2 regions of the Kribbella sp. NPDC049227 genome follow, and region 1 is predicted to be linked to the other one. Evidence: riboswitches for the same ligand, from Rfam matches in the RefSeq annotation. Region 1 holds a riboswitch; the other holds the start of a gene.
What was found. A riboswitch is a leader RNA that binds a small molecule or an ion and turns the genes downstream of it on or off. The one in region 1 is predicted to bind S-adenosylmethionine.
Positions count from the first base shown of each region.

Region 1 (7,247 bases):
GCGCATGTGGTGATGGACACAGTCCTGCGCGGTCAGCAGGTGGCCAAGTCCGGCCTCGACATCGCGCTCTTCGACCTGGCCGGCCGGATCAGTGGCTGGCCGGTGCACACGCTGCTCGGCGGCAGCGTCCGGGACCGGGTGCAGACGACCTGGGTGGTCGGGCTGGGCACGCTGGACGAGATGGCGGCCGAGGCCGCCGAGTACTCCGCCAAGGGCTTCAGCCATCTGAAGGTCAAGGGCGGCCATGTACCGGCCGACGACCTGGAACTGATCCGCGCGGTCCGCTCGGTCATCCCCGCCGACGCCGAACTGTGTCTCGACGCCAACGAGGGGTACGACGCGACCGCGCTGCCGTACCTGGCGAAGATGGCGGACGCCGGTCTGACGCTGCTGGAGCAGCCGCTGCCGCGGTGGGACCTGGACGGCCTGGTCCGGCTGCGTGAGCGCCTCGACGTACGGCTGATGGTCGACGAGAGCATGCACTCGCTGCACGACGCTCTCGAGATCGCCCGCCGTGGTGCGGCCGACGTACTGAACATCAAGATCCTCAAGGTCGGCGGACTGCACCGCGCCCTGCAGATCGCGAACGTTGCCGAGGCTGCCGGGCTGGCCGTGAAGGTAGGCTCCATGCCGGAGCTGGGCGTAGCCACGCTGGCCGCGGTTCACCTGGCCGCCGCCGTACCGGGAGCCACTGTCGCGGCCGATCTGGTCGGTCCGCTGATGGTGCACGAGGATCCACTCGCTCCGACCGTCTTCGCCGACTGTGACGGCTGGATCGACGTACCCAAGCGACCAGGCCTCGGCCACGACGTCTGAGAGGTCCCATGCACGCACTCGTCTCACGGCTCCGCGGCACGTTGCTTCCCGCGGTCGTCACTCCGATGTCCTCCGAGGGTGTCGTCGCGTACGACGTACTGGCCTCGTACGCCGGTGCTCTCGCTGCTCAGCCCATCGGCGGGCTGGCCGTCTGGGCTCACACCGGGCGGGGGCTCTACCTGACGGCGGCTGACCGGTCCAAGGTGCTGGAGACGTGGCGACAGGCCACGGACCTCCCGATCGTCACGGGGGTCGGCGTACCCAGGTCCGAATCGGCTCAGAGCCTGCAGGAGGCTTCCGACGCGACTGTGGCGATGGCACAGCAGGCGGCAGCGGGTGGAGCCGATGCGGTGATGGTCTACCCGCTGGCTGCTCTCGGAGACCTACCGGACGGGCATGCGCAGGCGGTGGCACTACACGAGCGCGTGGCGGCCGAGAGCGGGCTGCCGCTGGTCGGCTTCTATCTGCACGGGGAGGCGGGCGGGTACCCGTACTCGCCTGAGCTGATCCGCGACCTGCTGAGCCTGGACTCCATGCTCGGGGTCAAGACGGCCACTCTGGACCGCGCCATCGGCTGCCAGGACGCCATCTGGGCCGGGCGCGGCACCGGAAAGCTCCTGATCACCGGCGAGGACCGGATGTACGGCCCGTCGTTCATGTGGGGCGCTGACACGGCTCTGGTCGGGATCGCCGCGGCTCAGGTCGAGCTGTCGGCCGCCGTACTGCGGACTTGGACGTCAGGCGACCACAGCGGCTTCCTGACGGCCTCCGACCGGCTGGACCGCTTCGCTGCGGCGACCTTCTACGCACCTATCGAGGGCTACGTGCAGCGGATGCTCTGGGCGGCCGTGTGGGAGGGCCTGATCCCGGAGGACGCGGCCCACGACCCCTACGGCCCGGAACTGCCGGCGAGTGAGCGCGACCTGGTGATCCGCTGCCTCGAGGAACTCAGCCACTATCCTGCGATTTAAGGGCCAGACCAGAAGTCTTCGAAGGAGTGCCGTGCAGATGAGCTCAGCCCCTGGCGCGGTGGCCTGATGGCCCTCACCGTCGGCGTCGTCGGCCCCGAGGACCTGGTCCAGCGTGTCATCGCCGTCGGTCCGCCGAGCGGTGCGAATCTGCTCCCACTGCCCTACCGGCACGAGACCGAAGCGGTCGAACTGGTCGAGCAGGCACACGAGAAGGTCGACGCGCTGCTGTTCACCGGCGTCGTGCCGTACACCATCGCCACCGAGGCCGGCGTGATCGACCGGCCCGCGATGTACGTCTCGTACGACGGCGCCACGCTGCTGCGTGCGCTGGTCGAGCTGCTTCGGCTCGGTCACAACGTGACCCAGTTCTCCATCGACACCCTGCGCCGCAGCGAGGTGATGGAGACGCTGATCGAGGCCAAGCTCCCGACCGACCAGATCCAGGTGCTGCCGTACCGGCCCGGCCTGACGTCCGACGACATCGTCGAGTTCCACCGGACCGCGCGGGACAAGCACGACACCAAGGTCGCGATCAGTTGCCTCGGCTCCGCCTTTCACCTGCTCGAGAACGAGATGCCCTCGGTCCGGCTCGCACCGTCGCGGTACTCGATCCGGTCGACGTTGCAAGCTCTGGTTCTGACGACGACCGGCCAGCACGTCGGCGACGCGCAGGTCGCGCTCGGCGTCATCGACCTCCCCGAGCCGGACGACGCCCTGGCCGCCGACCTGATCACGCTCGGCGGCAGTCTGGCCCTGCTCCCCGACGGCCGGCACCTGGTCGTGACCACCCGCGGCCTGCTCGAGCAGGCGACCGAACAGTTCTCCCGGATGCCCCTCCTCGACCACCTCGCCGCAAGACACAGCACGGCGTACGTCGGCTTCGGTGTCGGACGTACTGCGGCCGAGGCAGAGGCACTCGCCCGTCGGGCGGTCAGCCGGGCGGGCTCGATCGGCACGGTCGCCGGGGTGGTGTCGATGTCCGACGACGTGGAGATCGTGATCGAGCCGTCCGGCGATCACCCGGCCGCCGCACGCGGCACCGAAAGCCTCCCACTCCTGGCGCGACGGGTCGGCCTCAACACGCAGACCCTGGCCCGGATGCGCGAGCTCACCGCCACCCTCCCCGACGGCCTCACCACCCAAGACGTCGCCGACCACCTGGCCGTCCAGCTCCGGACCGCCCGCCGGGTCCTCAAACGCCTCGAACGAGCCGGCCTCGCCGACCCCATCGGCAGCCAGCAACACGGCCGAACCGGCCGCCCACCCACCGTCTACCTCATCCGCTTGTAGCCGCCCATCAGCGGGTGCCGGGGTGGATGACGGTGACGCCGGCTGGGGTGCCGGTCGACAGGGCGGCCAGGGCGGCCGGAGTTTCGTCGAGCGTGATGGTGCGGGTGATCAGGTCCGCGGGCTTGAGGTTGCCGTTGGCAACTAAGGCGAGCATTTCGGGGTAGGCGTGCGCAGGCATGCCGTGGCTGCCGAGCCATTGGAGTTCCTGGCCGATGAGGCGGCCTACGTCCAGCTGCACTCCCGACGGCAGGAGGCCGACCTGGAGGTGGCGGCCACGGGGTTTCAGTGCGTGCAGGGCCTGCTGGACGATGTCGTTGGAGCCGAGAGCGTCCATCGTCACGTGTGCGCCACCGAGATCCCGGATCTCCTCCACGGTGGTCGACGAGGCTTGCAGCGTGTCGGATGCGCCGTACTCGCGGGCGAGCTTCAACGCATCGGGATTGGTGTCGACGGCGATCACCCGCGCACCGAGAGCCGCGGCGATCATGACGGCCGACAGACCGACGCCGCCGCAGCCGAAGATCACCACGTTCTCCCCGGCGACCACCTTGCCCACCTGGTGGATTGCGCGGAACGACGTGGCGAAGCGGCACCCGAGGCCGGCCGCGGTCGCGAAGTCCAAGTCGTCGGGGAGCCTGACGAGATTCACCTCGGCGTAGGGCACGGCGACGTACTCCGCGAACGAGCCCCAGTAGTTGAACCCAGGCTGCAGCTGATTCGGGCAGACCTGCTGATTCCCCTCGCGGCACTGCTCACACGCACCACACGCACAGATGAACGGCGTCGTCACCCGCTCCCCGACCCGCCACCCCTGTACGCCGGACCCGACCGCAGCGATCGTCCCGGCGAGCTCATGCCCCGGCACATGCGGCAACACGATGTCCGAGTCGTGTCCCATCCACCCGTGCCAGTCGCTCCGGCACAACCCGGTCGCCTCGACCTTCAGAACGACCGAACCATCCGCCGGCTCGGGCCGCGGAACCTCTTGTACGACGGGCAGTACGCCGTACTCCTCGACAACGACAGCGCGCATGGCGGCATCGTAGTCAGCCCACGCAGAACTCGTTGCCCTCGGGATCGAGCATCACGATGTGGCCGAGTTCGGGGCCGTAGAAGTCCTCCCGTACCTGGGTCGCGCCGAGCTCGACCAACGCGGCGGCCTTCGTGCGCATGCGTTGCGCGGAGGCGGCGTCGCGCTCGCCAGGACCGGCCACGCGGATGTCGATGTGCAGCCGGTTCTTCGAGGTCTTGGGCTCGGGCACCCGGAGGAACCCGATCGCCGGTCCCACGTCATCGGGATCGACGATCGAGGCTCCGTCCGGGTCGTCGTACCCGGGCTCGAGGATGTAGCCGAGCGCGGCCGCCCAGAACTCCGCCAGCCGCCGCGGATCGGCCGCATCCCCGCCAATGGTCCAGTGAGTCGCCATGCAGGCGACGCTAGCGCCCATTCCGGACGATGCACGCCCGGAACAACAGATCAGCCGCCGGCGACCGCGGGGATGATCGAGACCTGACCGCCGTCCTTGATCGAGGTCTGCAGGCCGTCGGCGAACCGTACGTCGTCATCGTCGACGTACACGTTCACGAACCGGCGCAGCTCACCCGACTCGTCCAGCACCCGGCCCTTGATCCCGGGGTAGGAGCTGTCCAGCGAGTCGAGCACCTCGACCAGCGTCGCGCCCTCGGCGGACACCTCGGACGCGCCCTGGGTGTAGGGCCGCAGGATGGTCGGGACCCGTACGCTCACGCTCACTGCAGGCCTGCCTTCACGAAGGCGTCGTACGACGCGGGGATGGTCACCTTGGGGCCGACCCGGTCGGCCACGGCGTCGAGCGTCTTCAGCCCGTCGCCGGAGTTGATGATCACCGTCTCGGCCTCGGGGTCGAGCTGACCGGTCTCGATCAGCTTCTTCAGCGTCGCGACCGTCACCCCACCCGCGGTCTCGGTGAAGATGCCCTCGGTCCGTGCCAGCAACTGGATGCCCTCGACCACTTCCTCGTCGCTGACGTCCGCGATCACACCGCCGGTACGGCGGGCGACGTCCAGCACGTACGGACCGTCGGCCGGGTTGCCGATCGCCAGCGACTTCGCGATCGTCGACGGCTTCACCGGCTTGACCACGTCGTGGCCGTCGCGGAACGCCTGCGCGACGGGCGAGCAGCCGGTCGCCTGCGCGCCGTACACCTTGTAGTCGGTGGCGTCGACAAGGCCGAGCTTGCCGAGCTCGGTGAAGCCCTTGTCGATCTTGGTCAGCTGCGAACCGGAGGCGACCGGGACGACGATCTGCTGCGGCAGCCGCCAGCCGAGCTGCTCGGCGATCTCGAAGGCCAGCGTCTTGGAACCCTCGGAGTAGTACGGGCGGACGTTGACGTTGACGAACGCCCAGCCCTCCTCCTCGCCGGCGATCTCCGACGCCAGCTTGTTCACGTCGTCGTAGTTGCCCTCGACGGCGACCAGGGTGCCGCCGTACACGGCGGTGGTGATCACCTTCGGGCGCTCGAGGTCGTGCGGGATGAACACGACCGAGCGGATGCCGGCCCGGGCGGCGGCCGCGGCGACGGCGTTGGCCAGGTTGCCGGTGGAGGGGCAGGCGAAGACCTTCATGCCGAGCTCGCGGGTGGCGCTCAGGGCGGACGCGACCACGCGGTCCTTGAAGGAGTGGGTCGGGTTGCCCGAGTCGTCCTTGACCCACAGTTTGCGAAGGCCGAGCTCGCGGGCGAGGTTGCCGGCGTCGATCAGCCGGGTGTAGCCCGGCTCGGTGTTCGGGAAGCTGGCCACGTCGACCGGGACGGGCAGCAGCGGCTGGTAGCGCCAGATGTTCTTGGGTCCGGCCTCGATCTGCTCGCGGGTGATCGCCGGGTAGTCGTACCCGACCTCGAGTGGACCGAAGCACTCCATACAGGCGTAGAACGGACCGAGCGGCGACTTCGCCCCACAGGCGCGACAGCTCAGGTGCGTACCGTTGCCGAAGGCACCTTCACGGATCGTGTGGGTGGCGGCGGTCAGGCTCATGAGTGAGGTTCCCCTCTCATCTTCCCCGGACCGGATCTCGGCGCGGGACGGATTTGGCACCGTTCCGCCGCGAGGGTCCCGGATTGGACCTCAACGGGGAGGGTTGCCGGGACGTCAACGGGCCGTTTCCCTCAGTCCCTCTGGATGAGCTCCCCCGAGATTACCCAATCGGGTCCATATTGTGTCTTCACTTCCCACCATCCGAGACGCCGGATCTCAGCGCCGTACCGCCTGGATCGGCATCACGGACTCCGCTGTTCCAGGAAGTGCATCACCGGCGTGGCCGCGATGCCGTGCAGGACGACGCTCAGGACCACGGTGAAACCGAGCGTCGCCCACAACCACGGCAGCTCGGAGCGGAAGTCCGCGCCGACCGCTGCAAGGTAGTACACCGACGACACTCCACGGACCCCGAAGGCCGCGGTCACCCAGCGCTCCGACCGGTCCAGCTCCGTCCGCGCGAGCGACAGCCAGGCAAGCAGCGGGCGCACCACCAGCACGAGCAGTACGCCGATCGCCGCGCCGGCCGGCGTGAGTGGCCCGAGCAGACCACCGGTGATCGCGACACCGAGGAGCAGCAACACTCCCCAGGTCAGGATGTGTTCGAGCTCACCGATGAAGTCGTGCAACTCCTCGTGGAAGTCGTGACGACGCTCGGCGGACCGGAGCGTGAGCGCCGCGACGAACACCGCGATGAAGCCGTAGCCGTGCAGGACCTCGGTGAGCCCGTAGACGCCAAGGGTCATGGCCAGCGCCAGCACCGGCTCTCGGGAGTCCGCCAGGCGGAAGCTCCGCGCCGGGGCCGAGAAGGTCATCCTCCCTAGCAACCAACCCGATCCGAAGCCGACGGCGACTCCGATGACCGACTTGCCGACCACGTCCCAGGCCAGCCACTCGACCGGCGAGAAGCTCTTGGCGGCGATGAACACGGCGAGGTAGACGAGCGGAGCGGCCAGACCGTCGTTCAGGCCGGCCTCGGAGGTGAGCGCGAACCGTACTTCGTCGTCCTCGTCGAGCTCGGCATCCTCTCCGGTGGTCGGCCCGCCGACCTGGACGTCGGACGCCAGCACCGGATCGGTGGGCGCCAGTACGGCGGCGATGAGCAGCGCCGTCGCCGGCGCGAGGCCGAGCAGCCAGCCGACTCCGGTCAACGCGGCG
Region 1 covers NZ_JBICST010000008.1:353,657-360,903, reverse strand. Annotated here, with positions in the region: gene ACGFH6_RS34870 (mandelate racemase/muconate lactonizing enzyme family protein) at 1-816, shown strand, start outside; gene ACGFH6_RS34865 (dihydrodipicolinate synthase family protein) at 825-1,787, shown strand; gene ACGFH6_RS34860 (hypothetical protein) at 1,854-3,077, shown strand; gene ACGFH6_RS34855 (zinc-dependent alcohol dehydrogenase family protein) at 3,085-4,110, opposite strand; gene ACGFH6_RS34850 (VOC family protein) at 4,124-4,504, opposite strand; gene ACGFH6_RS34845 (ubiquitin-like small modifier protein 1) at 4,555-4,830, opposite strand; gene thrC (threonine synthase) at 4,827-6,089, opposite strand; SAM riboswitch class I at 6,103-6,240, opposite strand; gene ACGFH6_RS34835 (cation:proton antiporter) at 6,332-7,247, opposite strand, start outside.

Region 2 (7,247 bases), on a different contig from region 1:
CTGCTGAACCCGATTCACGACCTGCCGTCGACCCGGGCCGAGTTCCGGCACGCGGCGGCGGACCTGGCGCACTACCTCGGCTGACTTCCCGGTCATGTCGTGTTTGCTACGAAGCCGCTCCGCGATTGGAGCGGCTTCGTCACATCTGCCTTATCGTCCACTCTGGAAGTACTCGCGGTGGATCGAGAGGTGGTCGATGGGCACGCTGCCGGCCGAGCTGACCAGCTTCGTCGGTCGACGCCAGGAACTGCGCGACATCAGGGCCTTGCTCGCGACCGGGCGCCTGGTCACGCTCACAGGACCGGGCGGCGTCGGCAAGACCCGGCTGGGTCTGCGGACGGCGGCCCGGCTGCGCAGGACCTTCCCGGACGGCGTCTGGCTCACCGAACTCGCCGCCGTACGGGATCCGGCCGAGCTGCCGCGGACCATCGGCTCGACCTTGGGGCTGCGCGACGTCGACGACGACCCGATCGCCAGGTTGACCGAGTTCATCGAGGACCGGTCGCTCCTGCTGGTGCTGGACAACTGTGAGCACCTGCGCGAATCCTGCGCGGACCTGGTCCGACGGCTGCTCAAGGCCGCGCCGGGTCTCCGGGTGCTCGCAACCAGCAGACACGTCCTCGGAGTCGACGGCGAACACGTGTACGCCGTTCGCCCGCTGCCGACAGCGGTCGTCAGCGGCCTGTCCGGTGCTGTCGAACAGGATGCGGTGCAGCTGTTCGCCGATCGCGCCGCCGCGGTGTCCGCGGGCTTCCAGGTGACCGAAGCGAACTGGGCACAGATCGCCGAGATCGCCCGGCGACTGGACGGTATACCGCTGGCCGTCGAGCTGGCCGCGGCCTGGATGCGCGTCCTCTCGGTCGACGACCTGCTCGACCGGATGGATACGCTCGCGCCGGGACGGCAGCAGATCCTCGACTGGAGCTACGGACTGTGCAGCGACGGGGAGCGGACGTTGTGGGCGCGCCTGTCGGTCTTCATTGGTGGGTTCGACCTGGCGGCCGCGGAGGCTGTCGGAGCTGCGGATCTGTCGGTGCTGTCGGGGCTGGTGGACAAGTCGATCGTGCAGTCCGACGGCGGTCTCGGGACCGGACGATTCCAGATGCTCGAAACGATCCGTGAGTACGGGCTGGAGAAACTACGGTCCGAGCGGGACGTCGTACGGGCCCTGCATCGTGACCATTACCTGCGGCTGGCCGAGCGGTATGGGCGGGACTGGAGCCGTGGGGACGCGCAGGCCGAGGCACATGCGCAGACGCGACCGGAGCATGCCAACCTGCGGGCGGCGCTGGAGTTCAGCCTCACCACACCAGGGCATGAGGCGATCGGACTGCGCCTCGCGGTCGCGCTGCACTACCACTGGCTGTTCTGTGGGCACTCCGCCGAAGGCAGGCGCTGGCTGGAACTCGCCCTCGAGCGGAACCCTGCACCGAGCCGGGACCGGGCGCAGGCCCTGTGGATCGTGGCCTTCGCGCTGAGCCTGATGGGCTATCCGTCCACCATCTATTCCTACGGTCACGAGGCGGAGGCCTGGGCTCGCGAGAACGGTGACGACGAGGTCCTCGCCTACGCGCTGCTCGTCATTGGCGGCTATTGGTTCCTGAGCGGTGAGGTCGAGAAGTCGGAACCGCTGTTCCAGCAGGCGATCGGTCACCTCGAGGCGAGCGGCGAACCGAACAGCGTGCTCCTCCAGCTCCACGCGTCCGCTGCGCAGGTCCAGACGTGGCAAGGTCATCCCGAGCTCGGACTGGCGCTGGCGCGTCACGGACTGGAGCAATGCGACGCCAGCGGAGAGCAGTTCGCTCGCAGCAGTCTGCTGTTCGCCCGGTCGCTCGCGCAGTGGAGGCTCGGCGCGTACCGAGAGGCTGCCGAGGGACTGACCGAAGCGATCCGGCTCGCTCAGACCTTCAACGACGTACTCGGGGCCGTCACCTGGCTGGAGTTGCTGTGCTGGACCACAACGGCGATGGGACAGTACGCACGCGCTGCCGAGTTGCTGGGGGTGGCGGACAAGCTCTGGCCGATGGGTGGCGGGCGTCCAATGCTCGGGTGGATGCACATGACGGACGCCCACGACACGTGTGAGCGGGAGGTACTGGACACGCTCGGACCTGAGCGATTCCGCACCGCGTTCGATCGTGGTGCGGCAGCGGCTACGGAGTTCGACGAGGCGATCGCGTTCGCGATCGGAGCGGAGTTCCCGGACATGGCGCCCGGTCCGAGTACTCCCGGTCCGCTGAGTGGGCGGGAGCATCAGGTGGCCGAGCTGGTCGCGCAGGGACTGACGAACAAGGAGATCGCGGCGCGCCTGGTCATCAGCCGGCGGACTGCCGAGTCCCATGTCGTGCACATTCTGGACAAACTGGGATTCAGTTCTCGGAGCCAGATCGCTACCTGGCTGGCGACACATCAGCGGTGAAGGGTCATCCTCGCGCCGGCACTGACTGTCCGGTTCGAGAGCGACGGCTTCGGGACCTACGGCGTTGGCTGCTCACCGTGTAGATCGTCCTCCCGAGCAGTGGGAGGGCCGGGTCACCAGATCCGCGGGGCCTGGAGGTCGCGCGGGTCGTCGACGGGCTGACAGCCGTGGGCGGTGTCCTCGTACTCCGTCCGCGGTCCGCTCGTCGCGAGCGTCCGTACGGCGTTGACGAGACGGTCCACGTGCTCACGCGTCGTACCGAGACCGAGGCTCGCCCGTACGGCGGTGCCGTGCTCGGGGGAGCCGGCGAGCAGGTGCCCGACGAGAGGGTGGGCGCAGAACTTGCCGTCGCGCACACCGATCCCGTACTCCGCACTGAGCGCCGCCGACACGAGCGTCGAGTTCAGCCCGGCGATCGTGAAGCAGACGGTGCCGACGCGGTCCGCGTCCTCAGCGAAGATCGAGTACGTCGTGACGCCGGAGAGCTGGGCGAGACCGGTGCGGAGCCGGGCCAGCAGACTGCGCTCGTGCTGCTCGATGGCGTCGCGGTGCTTGGTGATCGCGGCACACGCGGAGGCCAGTGCGATCGCGCCGATGACGTTGGGGGAGCCGCCCTCGTGGCGTGCCGGGCCGGTAGCCCAGACCACGGTGTCGCCGGTGACTGCGGTCGTGGCGCCGCCGCCGTACAGGTAGGGGTCGGCGGCGTCGAACCAGTCCGCGCGGCCGATGAGCGCACCGGCGCCGTACGGGGCGTAGAGCTTGTGGCCGGACAGCGCGACCCAGTCGACGTCCAGCTTCTCGATGTCAACGGCTCGGTGCGGCGCGAGCTGGGCGGCGTCCAGGCAGACCCTGGCTCCGTGGGCCTTGGCGACTGCGGTGATCTCGGCGATCGGGAAGATCTCACCGGTGACGTTCGATGCGCCCGTGACCACGACCAGCCGCGGGCCTTCGGGCGCGGCCCGGAGCGCGTCCGCGACGTTCGTCACGGCCTCGGTCGGGGAGCTCGGCGCGGCGAGGCGGACAGTCCGCTCGGCCGGCCAGGGGAGGAGCGCGGCATGGTGCTCGGACTCGAAGACGATCACCGTCGCGTCCGCCGGCACGACGTGCGCCAGCAGGTTGAGTGCGTCGGTGGTCTGCCGGGTGAAGATCACCTGGTCGTCCGCACGGGCGCCGACGAAGGCATGCACCTCGGCGCGGGCCTGCTCGTACCACTGCGTGGTGATGCGGGAGGCGTAGCCGTTGCCGCGATGCACCGACGCGTACGAAGGCAGTGCGGCCTCGACACTGGCGCGGACCGACTCCAGACACGGCGCGCTGGCCCCGTGGTCGAAGTTCGCGTAGTCCGTCACCCGGCCGTCGGCCAAGGGGACCAGGAGGTCCGAGCCGACGGTGGCCGGGACGCTGCCGGTGGAGAGCCGGGCGACCGTCGGCCGCGGGGTCGTCGTACTGGCAGGCTCGAGGATGGAGAGGATCGACATGGTGCTGCTCCCGGGAAGTCCGCGCTTGCCGAACGGGGTATCCGCACGGCCCGGTCTTCACCCGGGGCACCCCACCGCGGAGGAGGGTTGCCGGCCAGCAAGCCGGGGCTTGACGCTGGCACTCATGACCTGCCGAGAACGGTAACGAACGGGCCGCGATCGACGCCAGCCTAATCTCGCAATGTGAGAATGCCGCACACATGTTGAGACAGCGGTCCGGACCGCAACCATTCGCGCGGCTGTTGCGTCCGACCGGGCGGGAGGTGGTGGGGATGTGGTGGAGGAAGCCGATCTGTCCGGTCCGGAGCGTGGAGCAACTCTGGATCGAGGAGAACCTCGACTGGTTCGTCGCCGAGTTCGGTGACGAGCTCCTGCGCCGGCCGGTGGTGGTTCCCGAGGAGTCGTGGTTCCCGGCCGGGTACACCGGTTCGGAGGACGACGTACGGGCGGTGTTCCGGAAGTTGTGTGATCACGTGGAGGTGCCGGCGGACCGAGTCCGGCTGGACCTCGAGCCGGACGAGCCCGACGAGCTCGTCGCGAATCTGGGCCTGAACTCCGAGTCGTCCGGTGCGGCGGCGCACTGGCGTCAGCGCGACGGCCTCACTGTGGTGACGGTGGACATGAAGCAGGCGCAGCGGCCGGTGGCCCTGGTCGCGACCATGGTCCACGAGCTCGGCCACGAGCGGCTTCTCGGCGAGGACCGGATCGATCCGGACCGGCGCGACGGCGAGCCGCTGACCGACCTGTTCACGGTCTTCGTCGGCTTCGGGATCTTCAGCGCGAACGCGTCCTTCGAGTTCTACCGGACCCATACCCACTACAGGACCTCCAAGCTCGGCTACCTGACCGAGGCGATGTACGGCTACGCACTCGCGCGGTACGCGTGGCTGCGCGGCGAGACCGAACCGGCCTGGGCGGAGCGGCTCGACACCAATCCGCGCGAGTGGATGAAGCAGGGGCTGCGCTACCTGGAGGCTGGTGTTGGATAGGAGCCATGACGACGGAGTGGACAGCACCTGAGGTAGACCGGCCCGACGGCTCGCTGACCGCGCCGGAACGCGACCTGCTGCAGGGGTATCTGAACTTCTACCGCACCACGCTGCTGTTCAAGTGCGCCGGTCTGACGGCGGAGCAGTTGGCCGAGCGGCCGTCACCGCCGTCGAACCTCTCGCTGCTGGGACTGATCCGGCATCTGACCAAGGTCGAGCGCATCTGGTTCCGCATCCACTTCGCCGGCGATTCGCCGGCCGAGCCGCTGTTCGCGCCCGAGCTGGGCAAGGACGCCGACTTCGAACTGATCGATCCGGCAGAGGCGCAGACGGCGTACGACGGTCTGATCGCGGAGTGGAAGCTGTCCGACGACGCGGTCGCCGGGCGGTCGCTCGACGATCGCTTCACTTTCGGCGGTACCGAGTCGACGCTGCGGATGATCTACATCCATCTCATCGGGGAGTACGCGCGGCATTGCGGTCACGCCGACCTCGTCCGTGAGCAACTGGACGGCACCACCGGCGCTTAGTGCCCGAGTGGTCCACTGCAATCTGGAAATCGATTGCCTTGACCCTTCCGGTCTGCATCGCGCTGTGATCGACTCGTCGCATGAAGCGACCGACCGCCCTCGTTCTGCTCCTGATCGCCCTACTCTCCAGCCTGCTCGCGGTGCCCGCGCACGCCGCCGGTGTCCGGCTGGAGGTGCTCTCGTCGCCACGACCGGACATGGTCAGCGACGGCAACGTACTGGTCGGGGTCTATGGCCCGCACCTCGACCGCCTCACCGTCCGGCTGGACGGGCGCGATGTCACCGACGCCTTCGCCCGGACCGGTGATCACCTGACCGGCCTGGTCGACGGCCTCGTGGACGGCCGCAACACGATCACGGCCGACCGCGAACGACTGGTGGTCACGAACCACCCGCGCACCGGTCCGATGCTGGCCGGTCCGCACGAGACGCCGTACATCTGTGGGACCGCCGACTTCACCACGCTCGCGAAGGTCAAGCTCGGACCGCCGACGGACGCGAACTGCTCGGTGCCGACCCGGGTCGACTACCTGTACCGGTCCACGATCGATCGCTCGCTGAAGGTGCTGCCCCCGGATCGGCCCGCGGACCTCGCGACCACGACCACCTCGGACGGCCGGACCGTGCCGTACATCGTCCGGGTCGAGACCGGCGTGATCAATCGGTCCATCTACGAGTACGCCGTACTGCACGACCCGGCGGCAGGCGAGCCGGACGTGCGGCACGCGCCGACCGGCTGGAACGGCCGGCTCATCTACACCTTCGGCGGCGGCTGCCCGGGCGGCTGGTACCAGCAGGGCAGCGGCACCGGCGGCATCAACGACGACCTGATGCTCGGTCGCGGGTACGCCGTCGCGTCGTCGAGCCTGAACGTTTTCGGTGTGAACTGCAACGGTGTGCTCGCGGCCGAGACGATGTCGATGACGCGGGAGCACATCGCCGAGACCATCGGCGTACCGCGGCAGACCGTCGGTTGGGGCTGCTCGGGTGGGTCGTACCAGGTGTTCCAGATCGCCGACGACTACCCGGGGCTGCTGGACGGCATCGTCGCGTCCTGCGTGTTCCCCGAGGTCGGGTTCGCGACGCTGCACACGATCACGGACGCGCTGCTGCTGGACCACTACTTCCGGTCCGCGACCGGCTGGACCGACGAGCAGAAGCGGGCCGCGGCGGGCTTCGGCAAGGTCGGCACGATCGCCAACCTGGCCGGCGCCGGGCGCCGCATCGATCCGCGGGTCTATTGCCCTGGGCAACTTCCGGTGGAGCAGCGGTACGACCCGGTGACGAACCCCGGCGGAGCGCGCTGTGACGTCTACGACCACCAGGTGAACGTCTGGGGCAAGTATCCGGCGACCGGCGCGGCGCGACGTCCGCTGGACAACGTCGGCATCCAGTACGGCCTGGACGCGCTGAACTCCGGCAAGATCACCGCGGACCAGTTCCTCGACCTGAACCGGGCGGTCGGCGGCTTCGACACCGACGCGAACTTCGTCCCGGCCCGGACTGTCGCGGATCCGGCGGCGATCAGTACGGCGTACCGGACCGGGCAACTGATCAACGGTGGCGGGGGACTGGCGAGTACGCCGATCATCGACTACCGGCAGTACTGGGACGAGTTGCCGAACGGCGACATCCACCTGATCTTCCACTCGTTCTCGCTGCGGGAGCGGCTGCGCAAGGCCAACGGTGATGCGGCCAATCAGGTGATGCTGGTGCAGGCCGGCGACGCTCCCGGCGGATTCAGTACGACGAATCCGGTGCTGGCTGACGCACTGACGGCGCTGGACCACTGGATGGACGCCACGGACGCCGACACCCGGCCCGGCTCGCC
Region 2 covers NZ_JBICST010000003.1:646,813-654,059, forward strand. Annotated here, with positions in the region: gene ACGFH6_RS15295 (alpha/beta hydrolase) at 1-84, shown strand, start outside; gene ACGFH6_RS15300 (ATP-binding protein) at 197-2,419, shown strand; gene ACGFH6_RS15305 (aminotransferase class V-fold PLP-dependent enzyme) at 2,533-3,897, opposite strand; SAM riboswitch class IV at 3,914-4,027, opposite strand; gene ACGFH6_RS15310 (hypothetical protein) at 4,170-4,886, shown strand; gene ACGFH6_RS15315 (DinB family protein) at 4,892-5,416, shown strand; gene ACGFH6_RS15320 (DUF6351 family protein) at 5,497-7,247, shown strand, end outside.
Region 2: it holds a riboswitch for S-adenosylmethionine, as region 1 does, so the genes downstream of both, ACGFH6_RS15305 (aminotransferase class V-fold PLP-dependent enzyme) here and thrC (threonine synthase) in region 1, are expected to answer to the same signal.